3 regions of the Thermoanaerobacter sp. CM-CNRG TB177 genome follow, and region 2 is predicted to be linked to each of the others. Evidence: riboswitches for the same ligand, from Rfam matches in the RefSeq annotation. Region 2 holds a riboswitch; each other region holds the start of a gene.
The links. Region 2 has a riboswitch for S-adenosylmethionine ahead of metK (methionine adenosyltransferase). Riboswitches for the same ligand answer to the same signal wherever they lie in the genome.
Positions count from the first base shown of each region.

Region 1 (5,992 bases), on a different contig from region 2:
TTCTATCGCTTTCATCGCTTGTTCATAATGAAGGTAATTAGGGGTACATATGTCGACAGCATCAACGTCGCACTCTTCCAACATTTCTTCAATACTTTTTACACCTTTTTCAAAAAAATGTGGTATATCTTCTGTGTTATTTTTGCAGACAGGTCCAAGTTTCACCTCAAAAGGAAGGTTTTTAAATATTAAAGGCATTGAAAAACAAGCTATAGAATGGATTGTGCCAATAAAGCCAAGCCCTATAAAGCCAAGTTTTATTTGTCTTTTTGACATTACAGTTCACCTCTTTTCGAAAATTCACTTATTAATTATAACATTGATAAAAAGCATAAAAAAGAAATCCCTTTTATAAGGGAATAAAAAAATTTTGTAGATATTTCATCACTCATTAGAGTCGTCAATTAAATTCATGCAGAACACCTTTTGCACGAGGCACATCATATACATGCCATTTCTTTATTGTATGTCTCTTCTATAAACTCTGCAATAATAGGTCCAATCTTATCTATATCCACCAAAAAAGAGTCATGCCCTTGCATTGAAGATACTTCTTCAAATTTACCATAACCTCCTGAAGCATTTAGCTTTTTAATAAAGTCTTTCATGTATTTTGAAGGAAAAATCATATCTGTATCTATCCCTATCATGAGTATTTCTGCTTTAATCCTTTTAAGTGCCATCTTTAATGAACCATAAGGTTTCGTAATGTCATGTTCATTCATAGCCCATAAAATATATAAATATGAATTTGCATCAAACCTGTTTATAAAAGACAAACCATGATAGTTGAGGTAATTCTCCACTTCAAAATTGTTTTCATCTCTTAACCTATCAAATCTATAGTCAAATAAATCACCGCTTTTGTAGGTTATCATTCCTAACATCCTGGCAGTGCTCAACCCTTTATCAGGTTTATGTGGTTTATCATAGTAATCACCGCCATAAAAATGTGGATCATTTAATATGCATTGTATACCTACATGGTTATACGCAATATTAAGAGGGGTAAGCTTATAATCGGCAGCTATAACAATAGATTTATCCACTAAATCCGGGTATGTTACTGCCCACTCCAAAGCCTGCATTCCCCCCATAGACCCTCCAATAACAACTTTTATCCGGTCTATGCCAAGATAATCTAAAAGAAGTTTTTGCACTCTCACCATGTCTCTTATATTAATCTTCGGAAACCTCAAGCCGTAAGGTTTCCCTGTTTTGGGGTCTATAGAAGAAGGACCTGTAGTTCCATAACAACTGCCGAGAAAATTAGAACATATGACAAAATATTTGTTTGTATCAATATATTTGCCGGGACCAATTAAAGGGTCCCACCAACCCACGTTATTTTTTCCAGGATGTACACCTGCTGCATGAGCACTGCCACTTAAAGCGTGTTCTACAAGTATTACGTTATTTTTTTCTTTATTTAATTTTCCATAAGTTTCATAAACAATAGTAAGCTCATCAAAGCTATATCCACTTTCTGTAGTGAATATATTTTTCCCTCTTAGTGTAACCTTTTTTTCCTCAACTATCATTTACATCAACCTTTCTTATCTATTTTTGCGATGCATAAAGGGCATTATCAAGGTCTTCTAATATATCTTCTATGTCTTCTAGCCCTACCGAAAGTCTTATCATATCCTCCGTCACACCAGAAGCCAACTGTTCTTCTTTTGATAACTGCTGATGAGTTGTGCTAGCCGGATGTATAACCAACGACTTTGCATCCCCTATATTAGCAAGATGAGTAAATAATTTTAAGCTCTCTATAAACTTAATGCCCGCTTTTAATCCACCCTTTATGCCAAAAGTCAAGACTCCTCCTTGCCCTCTTGGCAAATACTTTTGTGCTAAAGCATAGTAGGGACTTGATTTAAGTCCTGGATAACTCACCCAAGAAACATATGGATGAGAAGCTAAAAACTCTGCAACTTTTAAAGCATTTTGACTGTGCCTTTCCATCCTAAGGGATAGAGTCTCTAATCCTTGTGCGAATAAAAATGCATTAAAGGGACTCAAAGCAGTACCCAAATCCCTTAAAAGCTGCACCCTTGCTTTTACAATATAAGCCGCTTCACCTACATCTTTTACATACCTTATACCATGATAACTTGGATCTGGTTCTGTAAGTTCTGGAAACTTTCCATTGTCCCAATTAAATTTTCCAGAATCTACTATAACTCCACCTATAGAAGTCCCATGTCCACCTATAAATTTAGTCGCCGAATGTACTACTATATCAGCTCCAAACTCGATAGGTCGGGCAAGGTAAGGAGTTGCAAAAGTATTATCTACAATTAGAGGAATTCCTGCAGTGTGGGCAATTTCTGCTATTTTTTCAATGTCAGCCACGTCAATCTTTGGATTTCCAATAGTTTCAACGTATAATGCTTTTGTCTTATCTGTTATTTGACTTTTAAAGTTCTCAGGATTTTTAGGGTCTACAAATTTAAAATTTATACCAAACTTTTTCAAAGTAGTCGCAAAAAGATTATAAGTCCCTCCATAAAGATTGGTAGAAGATACAATCTCGTCTCCTACTCCTGCGATATTAGTAACCGCCAGCGTTATAGCTGCTTGACCTGAGGATACAGCAAGGGCACCTACCCCACCTTCTAATGCAGCCATTCTTTTTTCAAAAACGTCAACAGTAGGGTTCATCATTCGAGAATATATATATCCTTCTTCTTTTAAGGCAAAAAGGTCTGCAGCATGTTGAGTACTTTTAAAAGCATAGGAAGAAGTTTGAAATATTGGAAGGGCTACGGCACCTGTAGCTGGATCAGGCTCCCAACCTTCATGGATTGCTAAAGTTGAAAAACCATATTTTTTAGCCATATTTTTTAACTCCTTTCACAAAAATTTTTTAAATTACTTCAACAAAATCCTCAAATTCACTTAACTTTAATTCTTCTATTATATTCTCTTGTAAAACTTTAAAAAAAGCTTTTATTTCGGTTATTTCTTCTAATTTTTCTATTAATTCCTCTACATTTTTCTTTGTCTTCACAATAGCTGCAAACGTACCATTTTCAGAGGAAGATTCCACAATTGATACCCTTTGTTCTTTTAAAAACTTTAAAACTTTTTTCAAACCTAAAATATCTTCTTTGTAAAGTTTAAGCCTTATATAAAAAGTATCTGTAAAACTTCCCTGACGAATTGGAAGTAAGTTTATCCTCAAATTATCCTTGATATCATAGTTTAACAATATATCAATTAAATCAGCCACTACAGCATCCCCTGTAGGAAGTTCTCCAGCACCTTTTCCTACAAAAACATATTCACCAAAACTATCCCCTCTAAGTATGATAGCATTATTTACGTCGTTTACCCTTGACAAAATATTATTTTCTTCGACTAAAACTGGTTCCACTCCTGCAAAGATACCATCTTTGACTTTTTTGCACCAGGAAAACAATTTTATTTTATATCCCCATTTATTGCTGTAATTTAAATCTTGAGTCGTGATTTCGTCTATTCCTTTTCTAGGTATGGAATTTATTGGCACATTTATATTGAACACTTTCCTCATTAATATAACAAGTTTATAAAGGGCATCAAAACCTTTTACATCATAATCGGGGTTTGCCTCTGCATATCCTAATTGCTGGGCTTCTTTAAGTGCTTCTTCATAACTTCTACCTTCAGTAGTCATTTTGGTGAGAATATAATTAGTAGTGCCATTTACTATACCGCCCACAAAATCTATTTCATCTGTGATTTTTAATCTATCAATTTGATGCAATATAGGTATAGCTCCACCTACACTTGCCTCACATTTTAGAAATACTCTATTTTTTTCTGCTATTTCATTTAATTCTTCTCCATATTGGGCTATTAATTCTTTATTTGCAGTAATTACATGTTTTCCTGAAAACAAAGCCTCTTTAACATATTCGTAAGCCGGATAAATACCACCTATTGCTTCAATAACAATTTTTATCTCTTTGTCTTTTAAAATTTCTTCAGCATTTTGAGTAAGTAGTCCTTCCACCTTCACTTTCCTGGGCTTATTGAGATTTTTCACGAGTATCTTTTTTATCTCAGGATAAACGCCTGTGCTCTCCTTTATATGACCTCCTCTTGAAGTTATCAATTTATATACTCCTGTCCCTACTGTCCCAAGTCCCAATAATCCAATTTTTACTGTCATATCACACCTCCAAGCAAATTTTTAGGCCCTCTTCGAAATGAGAAGAGGGCCTAATAATCCGCCACTCCTCTCATCTCTCAGGTTAGAATAATCTAACCTGCAGGATTTGGCACCAGACGCATATAAATGCCGGTTGCCGGGTTTCATCGGGCCAGTCCCTCCACCACTCTTGATAAGAGGTTTGCGTGTAATATATTCAATTTTGCATGTTGTAATCTATGTTATCACTTTGAAACTGTAAAGTCAAGAACTTTTTTTGTACTCTTTATTAAATTTTTTCAAAATTTTAATATACCTCTCTTCCTAAGCATTTTCCTATTTGTGTCGCAAGACGGTTTCTTCAAACTCTTCTTTTATCTTTTTTAGTAATTCCTCTCTTGTCATTATATCTAGCGCAGTCATAGCCAGAACTTTGGCTGAAAGTACGGCTGTCTCTTTACCTCTGGTCGAACCTGCGGCTTTCAAAAATTCCAGGCTATGAGGTACTACGTCCTTTTCAGCTATGGCTATGTGGGGATGGATAGAAGGCACGACTTGGCTTACATTTCCCATGTCCGTTGAACCGATGCCTTCTTCTTCGTCACTTATATCGTGATAGCCCAATTCTTTTAAATTAGCTTTAAATACCTCAGCCATAGTTTTATTAGTTACTAGGTTGTCAAAACCAAGTTCAAAATTTCTATATGAAAGCTTTGCTCCAGTTGACAACTCAGCACCCTTGGCACAGGCTATAACTTTCTCCTTTACTTCAAGCATATATTTTTTTTCCTTCGCCCTCACGTAAAAGCGGGCGACAGCTCTTTCGGGAATGATATTGGGAGTATGACCCCCTTCGACAATTATCCCATGGATTCTCGCATCAGGTCTCAGTTGCTGCCTTAAGGCATTGATGCCGTTAAAAAGAAGGATGACCGCATCCAGAGCGTTTATGCCCAGGTGAGGTGAGGCGGCAGCATGGGCTGCTTTACCTGTGTATGTAAACTCCAGGGCTTCCATGGCAAGAGAAGTTGTATATATAGTAGTCCTATTGCCAGGATGTACCATCATGGCCGCGTCCATATCATTGAAAATACCTCTTTCTACCAATAGCACCTTCGCACCATCGGTTTCTTCTGCAGGAGATCCTACTAGTATCACTTCGCCGGAAAGCTCTTCAGCCAACGCTCCTAAAGCCACCGCGGCTCCGAAACTTGCAGCTGCAATAAGGTTATGTCCACAAGCATGACCTATTTTCGGAAGAGCATCATATTCAGCTAGAAAGGCTATTTTGGGACCGGGTTTTTGGCCTTTTTTTCTTGCTAAAAAAGCAGTTGGCAGTCCTTCGACTTCATTTACTAAAAAACCATAAGCACTTATTTTTTCCCTCAACAGTTTTGAAGCTTTAAATTCTTGATTTCCAAGCTCTGGATTTTTATATATCTCATCGGCGACTTCAAAAATTTCCTCCTTAATCCTCTCGATAAAAGAAATGACTTTCTCTTTCAATCCTTCCATATCTGTAGCCACTCTCCTAATCTAAAAAAATTTATTCATATGATCCTTACGCAGTTTTTCAAAATTATCTTTATCCATCGATATGGCCCTTTTCATAGTTATTGGAACGGTATTTCAGCTCTATAAAAAAGCTTTCATTAAGATCTTGTATGGACATACTACAGTCTATTGTCTGACAAACAGCATTCAAAAATGATAAGAATTCGCTTTCAGTCAAAACACTCCTATAATCAGTTTTAAGATTATGACCTTCTTTGTTAACCGATATTATAATGATTAGAATGCTATGCTCTAAATTGATAGACAAGTCCAAAACGGTTTCTTTGACATATTGTA
Region 1 covers NZ_JAFCAC010000077.1:5,762-11,753, reverse strand. The annotation lists gene I4N53_RS09820 (Gfo/Idh/MocA family protein) at 1-276, opposite strand, end outside; gene I4N53_RS09815 (homoserine O-acetyltransferase) at 441-1,541, opposite strand; gene I4N53_RS09810 (homocysteine synthase) at 1,561-2,844, opposite strand; gene I4N53_RS09805 (homoserine dehydrogenase) at 2,873-4,162, opposite strand; SAM riboswitch class I at 4,230-4,341, opposite strand; gene I4N53_RS09800 (M20 family metallopeptidase) at 4,478-5,656, opposite strand; gene I4N53_RS09795 (response regulator) at 5,727-5,992, opposite strand, start outside.
Region 1: another riboswitch for S-adenosylmethionine. It lies ahead of I4N53_RS09805 (homoserine dehydrogenase); the one in region 2 lies ahead of metK (methionine adenosyltransferase).

Region 2 (5,992 bases):
GGCTGTTATTGTTCTAAGGAGACATAATGCAGCTTTTTGTGCTGATTGCTTTTTACATTATTACAAGAATCAAGTTTTAAAAAACATCCGAAAAAATAGGATGTTTGAAAAAGGCGAAAAGGTTTTAGCAGTAGTCTCTGGTGGTAAAGACAGCATGGCTCTTTGGGACATTTTAGTTAAGGAAGGCTACAATGTGGTTGCGATGTATATAAATCTTGGAATTGGAGAATATTCAAACAGGTCGCAAGAGGTTGTTGAGAAATTTGCAAAGGAGAATAACCTTCCACTTATTGTAAAAGACATCAAAAAAGAGTTTGGGCTTGATATATATAAGCTTTCAAAAACTTTGAGACGGAGCCCTTGCTCTGTATGCGGGTCAATTAAAAGATATTTGTTCAACAAAGTGGCATATGACGGAGGTTTTTCAGCTGTTGCAACAGGTCACAATTTGGACGACGAGGCGGCAACACTTTTTGGCAATGTCTTGAACTGGGAAGAAGGGTACCTTGCAAGACAAGGGCCAGTGCTACCTCAAACTCATCCAAAACTTATAAAGAAAGTAAAGCCGCTTTATACTTTAACAGAGAGAGAAAACATGTACTATGTGCTTTTGAATAAGATTGAATTTTTGCATGAAGAGTGTCCTCATTCTGTTGGGGCACGTTCAATTCTCTATAAAGAAGTGCTAAACAAACTTGAAGAGGAAAGCCCTGGCACAAAACAAAGGTTTTTAAGTGGCTTCCTTGAAAAGGGCAAAAAGCATTTTCAGGACGTTAGAGAAAGGCTTGAGCTAAAAGAATGTAAAAATTGCGGTCAGGTCACAACAACTGAGGAGTGCTCATTTTGTAGATTTGTGAGAATTTGTAACCAGCAATAGTAGACTTAGAATCAAAAAGGGCTGGTAGCTTTAAAAATCCGAAAAGTCCAGCCCTTTTCCCATGCAAGCGCCCAAAGAAAGATACCACAGATTTTTTACAATTTTTAGAATTTCACACTGAAAGTTGGCAGAATTGATTTTTGATTAAAGTCTGCCAAAGTTGCGATTAGATTTTAAGGACTCACAGTTGAAGTTACAAACTGGGTAAGGGGTGTGAAAATGCATGAACTTATTTGACATGATGCTTAAAAACTATTTTGATGAAAAAATGCTTGAAAAACTTTCAAAAGTGAAAATTCTTATCATTGGTTGTGGTGGGCTTGGTTCAAATATTGCAGTAATGCTTGTAAGAAGCGGTATTAAAAACCTCACAATAGTTGATTTTGACAAGGTAGACATTTTAAACCTCAACAGGCAAAACTACTTTTTCTATCAAGTGGGAGAAGAAAAGGTGTCAGCACTTAAAGATATTCTTTCTAAAATAAACCCATCTGTGAATGTAAAAGCTAAAAACATAAAGATTGATGAATCGAACCTAGATGAGCTAATCTTACAACATGATATAATTGTTGAAGCTGTTGACAATGAGCTTACAAAAACACTGATTTTTCGAAAAGCACATGAGCATAGTAAGAAAGTGGTTTTAGCCTCAGGGGTTGCGGGGTTTGGCGACTGCGAAAATATTAAAATAAAGCGTGGCAAGGACTTTGCAATTATAGGCGATTTTGTGACATCAATTAATGACAAAAAACCTTTTGCACCCAAGGTCATAGCGGTTGCTGCAATGCAGGCAGATGAAGTATTAAGGATAGTGAGTGAGCTTGAATAAAATATTGTCAAGAATTTTATTTCTGAGAAAAACTAACCTAACATGCTATAGATTTTTGACACCTTTATTATAAAAATATTTGACATAATAGATAAAGTGTGTTATAGTAGACATCAGAAAATTTAATAACACGCTCTTATCAAGAGAGGTGGAGGGAAAGAGCCCGATGAAACCCAGCAACCTGTCCTATAGGACAAGGTGCTAATTCTCTCAGAAGCATGCTTCTGAAAGATGAGGGTTTTGCCTCTTCTTTTGGAAGGGGTTTTATTTTGCTTTTAAGGAGGAATAAAGAGATAAAATGCGTAAACTGTTTACATCTGAATCGGTTACTGAGGGGCATCCTGATAAAATTTGCGACCAGATTTCGGACGCAATATTAGACGAAATTTTGAAAAAAGATCCGTATGCCAGAGTTGCTTGTGAAACTGCTGTAACTACTGGCTTAGTTTTAGTAATGGGTGAGATTACCACAGAATGTTATGTAGATATACCGAAAGTAGTAAGAAAGGTAATAGAAGAGATCGGTTACACAAGAGCAAAATACGGCTTTGACGCTGATACTTGTGCAGTTATCACTTCTATTGATGAGCAATCTCCGGATATTGCCCTTGGTGTGGACAAGGCCTTAGAGGCTAAAAGAGGAGAACTTTCAGATTCAGAAATTGAAGCTATTGGTGCTGGAGATCAAGGTTTAATGTTTGGCTTTGCTTGTGATGAAACAGAAGAACTTATGCCTATGCCTATAATGCTGGCTCACAAGCTTGCGAGAAGACTTGCCGAAGTTAGAAAGAACGGGACATTAAGCTATTTAAGACCAGATGGTAAAACACAAGTAACAGTAGAGTATGAAGATGACAGGCCTGTGAGGGTAGATTCTGTTGTAGTATCAGCTCAACATGCACCTGAGATTGATCACGATACTATTGAAAGAGATATTATTGAACATGTAATAAAACCTATAATTCCTGAAAATATGATAGATGATAAGACTAAAATTTTTGTAAATCCCACAGGAAGGTTTGTAATTGGTGGACCTCAAGGTGATAGCGGACTTACAGGAAGAAAAATTATTGTAGACACCTATGGCGGATATGCAAGGCACGGGGGCGGAGCTTTTTCTGGTAAAGACCCTACAAAAGTTGATAGATCTGCAAGTTATGCTGCAAGATATGTGGCAAAAAATATTGTGGCAGCAGGACTTGCTAAGAAGTGTGAAGTGCAATTAGCTTATGCGATAGGTGTTGCTACACCTCTTGAAATAGGTATTGATACTTTTGGCACAGGTAAAATATCAGATGAAAAGATTTCGGAAATTGTAAAACAAGTTTTTGATTTAAGACCTGCAGCTATAATTAGGGATTTAGATTTAAGAAGACCTATTTATAGACAAGTTGCAGCTTATGGCCACTTTGGAAGACACGACTTAGACCTCCCATGGGAGAAAACAGACAAAGTAGATATATTAAGAAAATTGGCAGGAATGTAAATTTGAAAGCCCGGGTAAACCCGGGCTTCTGGCATTTTTTATATATCTTTTTTAAATGCCATAGAATTTATGTTTTGTAAACGCTTCGCTACCTTAATTATACCACAAAAATTGAAAAAAAGAAATGAATTGGCTTTAATTTGCTTTAAATATAAGGTAAAATTAAATAAAGAAAAGAATTAAAACAGGAGAATCGGCTATGATTGACATAGAGGGTGTAGTTGAAGAAATAATTTTTAGAAATGAACAAAATGGTTATACGGTTTTAGAATTAAGTACCCAAGGTTTAGTAGTCACTGCTGTAGGTTATATGCCTTTTGTAAACATTGGAGAGAGAATTAAAATTGAAGGTGAATGGATAGAACATCCTGATTACGGTGAGCAAATTAAGGTTTTAAATTATCAAACTTTGGCTCCTACCACTTTGGAAGGAATAGAAAAGTTTTTATCTTCTGGCTTAATTCCTGGAATAGGGCCTGTTACAGCAAGAAAAATTGTAAAAAAATTTGGCGTTGATTCTTTAAATATAATTGAAACTGCACCAGAAAGATTAAAAGAAATAAAAGGTCTAAGCGATGAGAAGATAAAAAGAATTTGTGAAGCTTATGAAATGCAAAAGGGCGTAAAAGAAGTGATGGTGTTTTTGCAGGGGTACGGTATTTCTACTGCAATGGCTATAAAGATTTATAAAGAATACGGAAACAACGCGATTGAAATTATTAAGCAAAACCCTTACAGATTGGCTGACGATATATTTGGAATAGGATTTAAAACTGCAGACAAAATAGCAGAGAGCCTAGGAGTTGACCCTCATTCTCTATATCGCATATCTTCTGGTACTCGATATGTTTTGATGCAGTATGCGGCAAATGGTCACACCTATGTGCCGAAAGAATTGTTAAAAAAAGAAGCAGCAAGTTTGTTAGAAGTGAGCGAAGAAGAAGTAGAGGATTCTTTTGTGCTTTTAGTACAAAATGAAAAAATACATATTGAAACTTTTGAAGATGATACTGTAGGAATTTACTATATACCTTACTATATAGCTGAATTACACACAGCAGAGAGATTGTTTAACATGACACTAATGGAAAATGAAGATTTAGGCATAGATGTCCAAAAAGAAATTAGAAATTTTGAAAAAGAAACAGGTATTTTGTTAGCAGAAAATCAAAAATTGGCTGTAGAAGAAGCTGTTAAAAATTCTGTTGTTGTCATAACGGGAGGACCAGGCACAGGAAAGACTACGATAATAAATTGTATAATACGTATTTTTGAAAAAGCTGGTAAAAAAGTGGCTCTTGCAGCCCCAACAGGAAGAGCCGCAAAAAGGATAACGGAAGCTACTGGAAAAGAGGCGAAGACTATTCATAGGCTTTTAGAATATACTTATTCGGAGGAAGAAGGGAAGGGCTTTAACAAAAATGAAAAAGACCCATTAAAATACGACGTTATAATAGTTGACGAAGCTTCAATGGTAGATATATTGCTTATGAATGCTTTATTAAAAGCCCTACCTATAGGGGCAAAACTGATTTTAGTAGGGGATGCTGATCAGCTTCCATCTGTTGGAGCCGGAAATGTCCTAAGAGATATAATAGACAGTGGAATAGTAAAAGTGATACGTTTAAAAGAAATTTTTAGACAGCAAAAGCAAAGTTTGATAGTAGTAAATGCTCACAAGATAAATAATGGAGAATATCCAACCTATAACGATAAAAATAGTGATTTCTTTTTTATAAATGCCAACACACAAGAGGATATATTAAAGACTATATTGGAGCTTGTCATAAACCGACTTCCTAAAGCTTATGGGTTTCATCCTATTAATGATATTCAAGTACTCACTCCTATGAGAAAAGGGATAATTGGTGTTCATAATTTAAATTTAGAACTGCAAAAAGCATTAAATCCCCACGACAAAACTAAACCAGAAAAAACAATGAAGGAATTTGTCTTCAGGGTGGGGGATAAAGTGATGCAGATAAAAAATAACTACAAGATAAAATGGAAAAAAGGCGATGAAGAAGGGGAAGGAGTGTTTAACGGAGATATAGGAATAATTCAATCAATAGACGAAGAATTACAGGAATTGACTGTGTATTTTGATGACGAAAAATTTGTTACTTATGACTTTTCTGATTTGGACGAACTAAATTTGTCTTATGCCATAACAGTCCACAAAAGCCAAGGCAGTGAATTTCCTGTTGTCATAATGCCAATTACTTATGGCCCCCCTATGTTACTTACAAGAAATCTTTTGTATACTGCTGTTACAAGGGCAAGGAAATTGGTTATTTTGGTAGGGCAAGAGAAATATTTGAAATTTATGATTGACAACAATAGAATTTCAAAAAGATATTCAGGGCTTCTTTCAAGACTTAAAAAAACGCTTTTGTATGTAAACTAGAAAATTTACTGTAAAATGATAATTTTTTAATTAATTTTAATTTAATAATGTCGATATAAAAAATAAAAGAAAAGCAATTGCGGTAAGGGGCAATAAAGATGATTTTTTTAGACCTTTTATTTCCACCAAAAACAACCTGTATTATTTGTAAAGCTGCTATAAAAACGGGGTATTTATGTGACAAATGCAAAACCGCATTAAAATTTATTGAGGACGATAGGTGTAATATATGTGGTAAGCCAATAGACTATGAAGGAACATGCCTTGATTGTTTAGAACATGGACATGAATTTAAACAAAATATAAGTCCTTTTGAATACGATGGTGTTGTAAAAGACTTAATAGGGCAGTTTAAATATTTCAAAAAGAGAGAATTAGCACCTTTTTTTGCAG
Region 2 covers NZ_JAFCAC010000042.1:59,309-65,300, forward strand. The annotation lists gene I4N53_RS02945 (TIGR00269 family protein) at 1-877, shown strand, start outside; gene thiF (sulfur carrier protein ThiS adenylyltransferase ThiF) at 1,101-1,706, shown strand; SAM riboswitch class I at 1,840-1,944, shown strand; gene metK (methionine adenosyltransferase) at 2,005-3,192, shown strand; gene I4N53_RS02960 (ATP-dependent RecD-like DNA helicase) at 3,392-5,599, shown strand; gene I4N53_RS02965 (ComF family protein) at 5,698-5,992, shown strand, end outside.

Region 3 (5,992 bases), on a different contig from region 2:
AAGCTGGTATCAGAGAATACATAAAAACCGCTTTATAATCTCCTCTATAAAAAGTCAAAAAATAATACGCCAAAGCAATTCCAATCGTCGCACCTAAAGTATCCAATGCTCTATGAAGTCCATATGCTCTTCCAATGTTTTCTTTATCTACAGCTTCAGCAATCAAAGCATCTCTTGGGGCTGTCCGTATTCCTTTTCCAAATCTGTCACTGGTTCTACCTAAAAACACCCATCCCCACGAAGTAGCAAAATACAAAAACATTTTTCCTATAGTAGAAAAAGAATATCCAGCTATAGCTAAAGGCTTTCTTTTACCTACTTTATCAGATATGTATCCTGAAAAAACCTTAAGTATACTAGCTAAACTTTCTGCAAACCCTTCAATGATACCTACTATTGTAGGGCTTGCCCCAAGTTGAGAAGTGAGAAAAAGTGGAATCAGAGGATATACCATTTCAGTAGATATATCTGTAAGAAGACTTGTCAACCCCAAAATAATTACATTTAACAATTAAAATGCCTCCCTTCACTCTTTATTATTTTCATAAACCAATGAAGCAAAATATTCAAAGTCTCGACTGGCTTTTTCTAATAAATCCTTAACCTCTTTTTTCATTTCACACTCAAACACATCTCTTTGGGCTACTTTTTCAAACCACTTATATAACTTATTCAGCTCATCTTCATTTTCTTCTAATTCTGCAAAAGTAAAATTTTTTCTCGCTATCTCTTTTTCAATCTCTTTAAAAAACTCTTCACATTGTTCCTTTATTTCACTATATTCTTCCATTCTTTGATGATTAAATTGTTTTACCACATCTTTCTCTATTTCTTTATCAAGGGCCACTACTTCAAAGGCTTTAAAATCTCCTCCAAAACCTTTAATTTCGTACTTTAACTTCTCTATTTCTTTTAAAAACCTTTCCATGTAAGGCACAATACATACAGACTGTTGTAAATACAAAGCACCAATTTTTTTTATTCTTCTCCATATAGTAACCCTAGCTGTTGACGAATCACTTGGGACCTTATACACAAAAAGTAACCACTTCAACTTTCCACCTCCTCTATCTTTCTTTCTCTTGCTTTTCAATTTTCTACTTACGGCAATTAAACTTTAATTCCTATTTTTACATCTTGTTTTATTGTAACAAATGTTACAACCAAAATCAATACAATTAATTTTTCCCTATTAAACCCTTCGATTTCATGGTATACTTTTTATATACAATAAAATCTGGAGGTTATAACTATGGCTTTAGACGGCATAACTTTACATGCGATAACAAAAGAATTAAAAGAAGAAATTGTTGGCGGAAGAATTGATAAAATATATCAACCTGAAAAAGAAGAATTAATCTTTATAATACGAAACAAAGGCAAAAACTATAAACTGCTATTGTCTGCTAATGCAAATTATCCAAGAATATATCTTACAGAAGAAAATAAAGAAAATCCTGCTGAGCCTCCAATGTTTTGTATGCTTCTGAGAAAATTTCTTCAGGGTGGTAGGATAATAGATATAAAACAAGTAGAATTTGACAGGATAGTAAAAATTGATATAGAAACAAAAGACGAATTAGAAAATCAAACAATTAAAACTCTAATTATTGAAATAATGGGAAGACACAGCAATATCATATTAATTGACAAAGCTAATCAAACGATAATAGATAGCATAAAAAGAATATATTCCGATATGAGTAAAGTAAGAGAAGTACTACCTGGGAGGCAATATGTCTACCCACCACTGCAGGAAAAGTTAAATATAAATAATCTCTCGCTACCTTCTTTTAAAGAAGCTGTTAATAATTACAAGTCAAAAAAAATTGAAAAAACTCTAGTAGATATTTTGCAAGGATTTAGTCCCACTTTAGCAAGAGAAGTTGCTTTTAGATGTAATGTATCTGACAGATTTGTAGAATCATTAGAAAATGAGCAAATCGAAAATCTATATCAACACATAAAAAAAATATATGAAGATGTTTTAAGCTTAAATTTAAAACCATGCATTGCTTTTCAGAAAAATGAAGTTATTGACTTTTCTTGTGTTGATTTGACTCAATATATTACAAAAACTTATTTCCCTACAGTAAACCAAGCTGCTTGTAAATTTTTCAGTGAAAAAGCAAATATAATAAATTTGCAAGCAAGGTCCTCGGATTTAAGAAAAATCATCAACAACAATTTAGAAAAACTTTATAACAAACTAGATAAACTTCAACAAGAATTAAACGAAGCAAAAAACGCTGACACTTTTAGACTTTACGGCGAACTTATAACAGCAAATATGCACCTTCTAAAAAAAGGAATGGAAAACTTGAAAACTATAAACTATTACACTGGCGAAGAAATTGAAATACCCATTGACAAAAAATATTCCCCTTCAGAAAATGCCCAAAGATACTTTAAAAAATACAGCAAGTTAAAAAATGCCAATAAAATAATAGAAAAACAAATATCCGATACTCTCGAGGAAATAACTTATTTAGAGGGTCAATTAGTGAACCTGGAAAACTGTACATTGCCATCAGAAATAGAAGAAATAAAAAATGAACTATTTGAACAAGGGTATATACATAAGCAACAAAAGAAAAAAATATCACGACAAACTCTTTCTCAACCATTGCATGTAGTATCCTCAGACGGGTTTGACATATATATAGGAAAAAATAACACTCAAAACGATTATCTAACGTTAAAATTCGCAAATCCTAACGATATATGGCTTCATACAAAAGACATACCAGGGTCCCACGTCATAATCAAGACAAATAACAAACCAGTTCCTGAAGCAACACTTATAGAAGCTGCAAAATTAGCCGCTAAATATAGCAAAGCGAAACATTCTTCAAATGTACCCGTTGATTATACCTTAAAAAAATATGTAAAAAAACCTTCTGGTGCAAAACCGGGCTTTGTAATATACACAAACCAAAAAACCCTTTATGTAAATCCAGAGTAAGATGCTTTTTAAGCATCTTACTTCTTATCTTAAAGGCACACTAAATATAGGAATATATTTTCTTCTATTTTCTTGTATAACACTCTCATACAAAAAAACTGTATCGACCAAAATATCATTTTTCTTTTGTTTTTCAAAAAGATTATTTACTTCTTCTATTCCAATGTTTAAACGTATATCTCTGGCAATGGTAATGTGGGAAGTAAATTTTCTCTCATCTTTTTTAAATCCAATTTTATGCAATTCCTCATCTATATTGTCATGCAATTTATTAAGAAAAGGATTTTCTTCTGTACCTACCCACAATACTCTCATGTCTTTATTACCTTTAAAAAAACCTACTTTATCAAATTTTATATAAAAGGGGTTAATACTTTTTGCAGCAACTTTAACAGCATCTTCTATTTCGGTTATGCTTTCCGCCTCGACTTCTCCTAAAAACTTTAAAGTTATATGGAAATTATCTTTATGAGTCCATCTTCCTTTTATCGTATAATTTTTCAGTACCTCCTGAAATCTCGATAATTCATCTGTAGCTTTTTCACCTAACTCGATCCCAATAAATGTCCTCATGTTACTCCTCCTTTGCCTATTTCCTTGGAAATAATTGTATTGGAATTTTTGTTGTGCTTATTAAAATTATAACAAACAATAACAGAAAAAAGTCCATCCTAATGGTCTACTGCTACTTTCTTTTTCACAATTTATTCTTCTGGCATATGTCTAAATATTTCCATTATATCATTATTGAAATCTAATTCAAATCGTAGTATAATGCTATTCAGATTATCGTTCATAAGAGGCAATCTCTTTCTTTGATTTTTGATTTTTACAAAAAATTTGCACTTACACCATGATTTTTTGACCTATTGACAAAAGTCCAGGACAATGCTAATATTCTAATTAAATTGTTTAAAGTGAATAATAATATAAAAACTCTTATCGAGAGCAGGTGGAGGGACTGGCCCGATGAAACCCGGCAACCGGTGGCCGAAAGTTTTATACTTCCGGCTGCACGGTGCTAATTCCTGCAGAACGTTGAGTTCTGGCAGATAAGAGGATTTCAAAAACCTCTTCGCGCTGTCAGAAGAGGGTTTTTTATTTTTATTTTGGAAAAGGAGGGCTTTCTTTGATCCGTATCAGAAATCTCACAAAAATTTACCACTCAAGTTCAGGAAATGTCAAAGCGCTGGAAAATGTCAACCTCAACATAGAAAAAGGTGATATTTTTGGAATTATAGGCCTTAGCGGCGCAGGCAAAAGTACTCTTCTGCGTTGCATAAACATGCTTGAAAAGCCCACTTCCGGCTCGATAGAAATAGATGGTGTTGAAATGACTCGGCTTTCTCCCTCTGAATTAAAAGAAATGCGGAAAAAAATAGGCATGATATTCCAGCATTTTAATCTGTTATCATCCAGAACTGTCAGAGGCAATGTAGCTTTCCCTTTAGAAATTGCCGGCCTGGACAAAAGGACAATCGATAAAAAAGTAGATAATCTTCTGGAGCTAGTAGGGCTTTCCGACAAGTCTGACAACTATCCTTCTCAGCTTTCAGGCGGTCAAAAACAGCGGGTAGGCATAGCACGAGCCTTAGCAAATGATCCAAAGGTTCTGCTGTGTGATGAACCAACTTCAGCACTGGACCCGGAAACAACTCTTTCTATTTTGAACCTTTTAAAGGATATCAATAGGCAGCTGGGAATTACCATAGTGCTGATAACTCACGAAATGAATGTCATTAAACAAATTTGTAACAAAGTGGCAGTCATTGAAAAAAGCCGTGTGGTGGAACAGGGTCCTCTTCTCGAAATATTTAAAAAACCTCAGACAGAAACCGCTCGCAATTTTTTGAAATCTATAACTTTATCAGAAATTCCTAAAGAACTAAAAGATAGGATTAAAAATCTGTCTCACGGGTACTTGGAAGGCAAGATTGTTAAAATTGGCTTTTTGGGAGAAATTACAGCAAAGCCCATTATATCCAATATTGTAAGAAAATTTGACGTTGACACCAACATACTTTACGGAAACATTGACCACATCCAAGGCACTCCCTACGGTACTCTCGTGGTTGAACTCCGAGGAAAAAACAATCGAACAGATGATGCCCTGGAATATCTAAAAAAGCTGGGACTCGATGTGGAGGTGATTGAAAATGTCTGAAACTATAAACTTATTGCTGGTCGGAACGTGGCAAACTATATACATGGTAGTGGTATCAACGTTCATAGCAACGATTTTCGGGGTACCCCTCGGAATCCTGCTGATGGTAACCGACAGGAATCAGATACTGCAAAACGAACTTTTAAACAAAATACTAGGCACTATTGTAAATATTTTTCGCTCTGTGCCTTTTGTAATACTTTTAATCGTGCTTATACCTTTTACACGATTGCTTGTAGGGAAAGCTATAGGGACCACCGCAGCGATTGTTCCCCTTTCGGTAGCGGCTATTCCCTTTATGGGAAGGCTTACCGAAACAGCATTAAGAGAGGTAGACCGCGGTATCATTGAAGCAGCCCAGTCTATGGGAGCTTCACCCCTTCAAATCATAACCAAGGTGCTAGTCCCCGAGGCTTTACCTTCAATAGCCGCAGGGATTACCATAACTACTATAAATTTAGTGGGATATTCTGCCATGGCAGGTGTTATAGGAGGTGGTGGGCTAGGAGATTTAGCAGTAAGATATGGATATCAGCGATTTATGCTCGACATTATGCTTTATACCGTAGCAATTTTGGTAGCTATGGTACAGCTAATTCAACTCATAGGAGATGTACTAGTAAAACAGCTGTCAAAAAATCGGTAAATTTTACTTTTTTAATAAAGGAGGAGATTGATGTGAAAAAGTTCTTAACTACACTTTTATTACTGAGCCTTCTAACAATTTTTATTGCGGGATGCGGAACAAAACAAGGACCCACTTCCGACAAACAAACCCAAAACCAGGGCGTATCAAAAACAACCATCAAAGTAGGAGCTACTCCAGTGCCCCACGCCCAAATTTTAAACGTCGTAAAACCCCT
Region 3 covers NZ_JAFCAC010000065.1:51,717-57,708, forward strand. The annotation lists gene I4N53_RS07835 (MFS transporter) at 1-511, opposite strand, end outside; gene I4N53_RS07840 (Chromate resistance protein ChrB) at 527-1,054, opposite strand; gene I4N53_RS07845 (NFACT family protein) at 1,253-2,965, shown strand; gene thpR (RNA 2',3'-cyclic phosphodiesterase) at 2,990-3,538, opposite strand; SAM riboswitch class I at 3,902-4,024, shown strand; gene I4N53_RS07855 (methionine ABC transporter ATP-binding protein) at 4,095-5,129, shown strand; gene I4N53_RS07860 (methionine ABC transporter permease) at 5,122-5,775, shown strand; gene I4N53_RS07865 (MetQ/NlpA family ABC transporter substrate-binding protein) at 5,808-5,992, shown strand, end outside.
Region 3: another riboswitch for S-adenosylmethionine. It lies ahead of I4N53_RS07855 (methionine ABC transporter ATP-binding protein); the one in region 2 lies ahead of metK (methionine adenosyltransferase).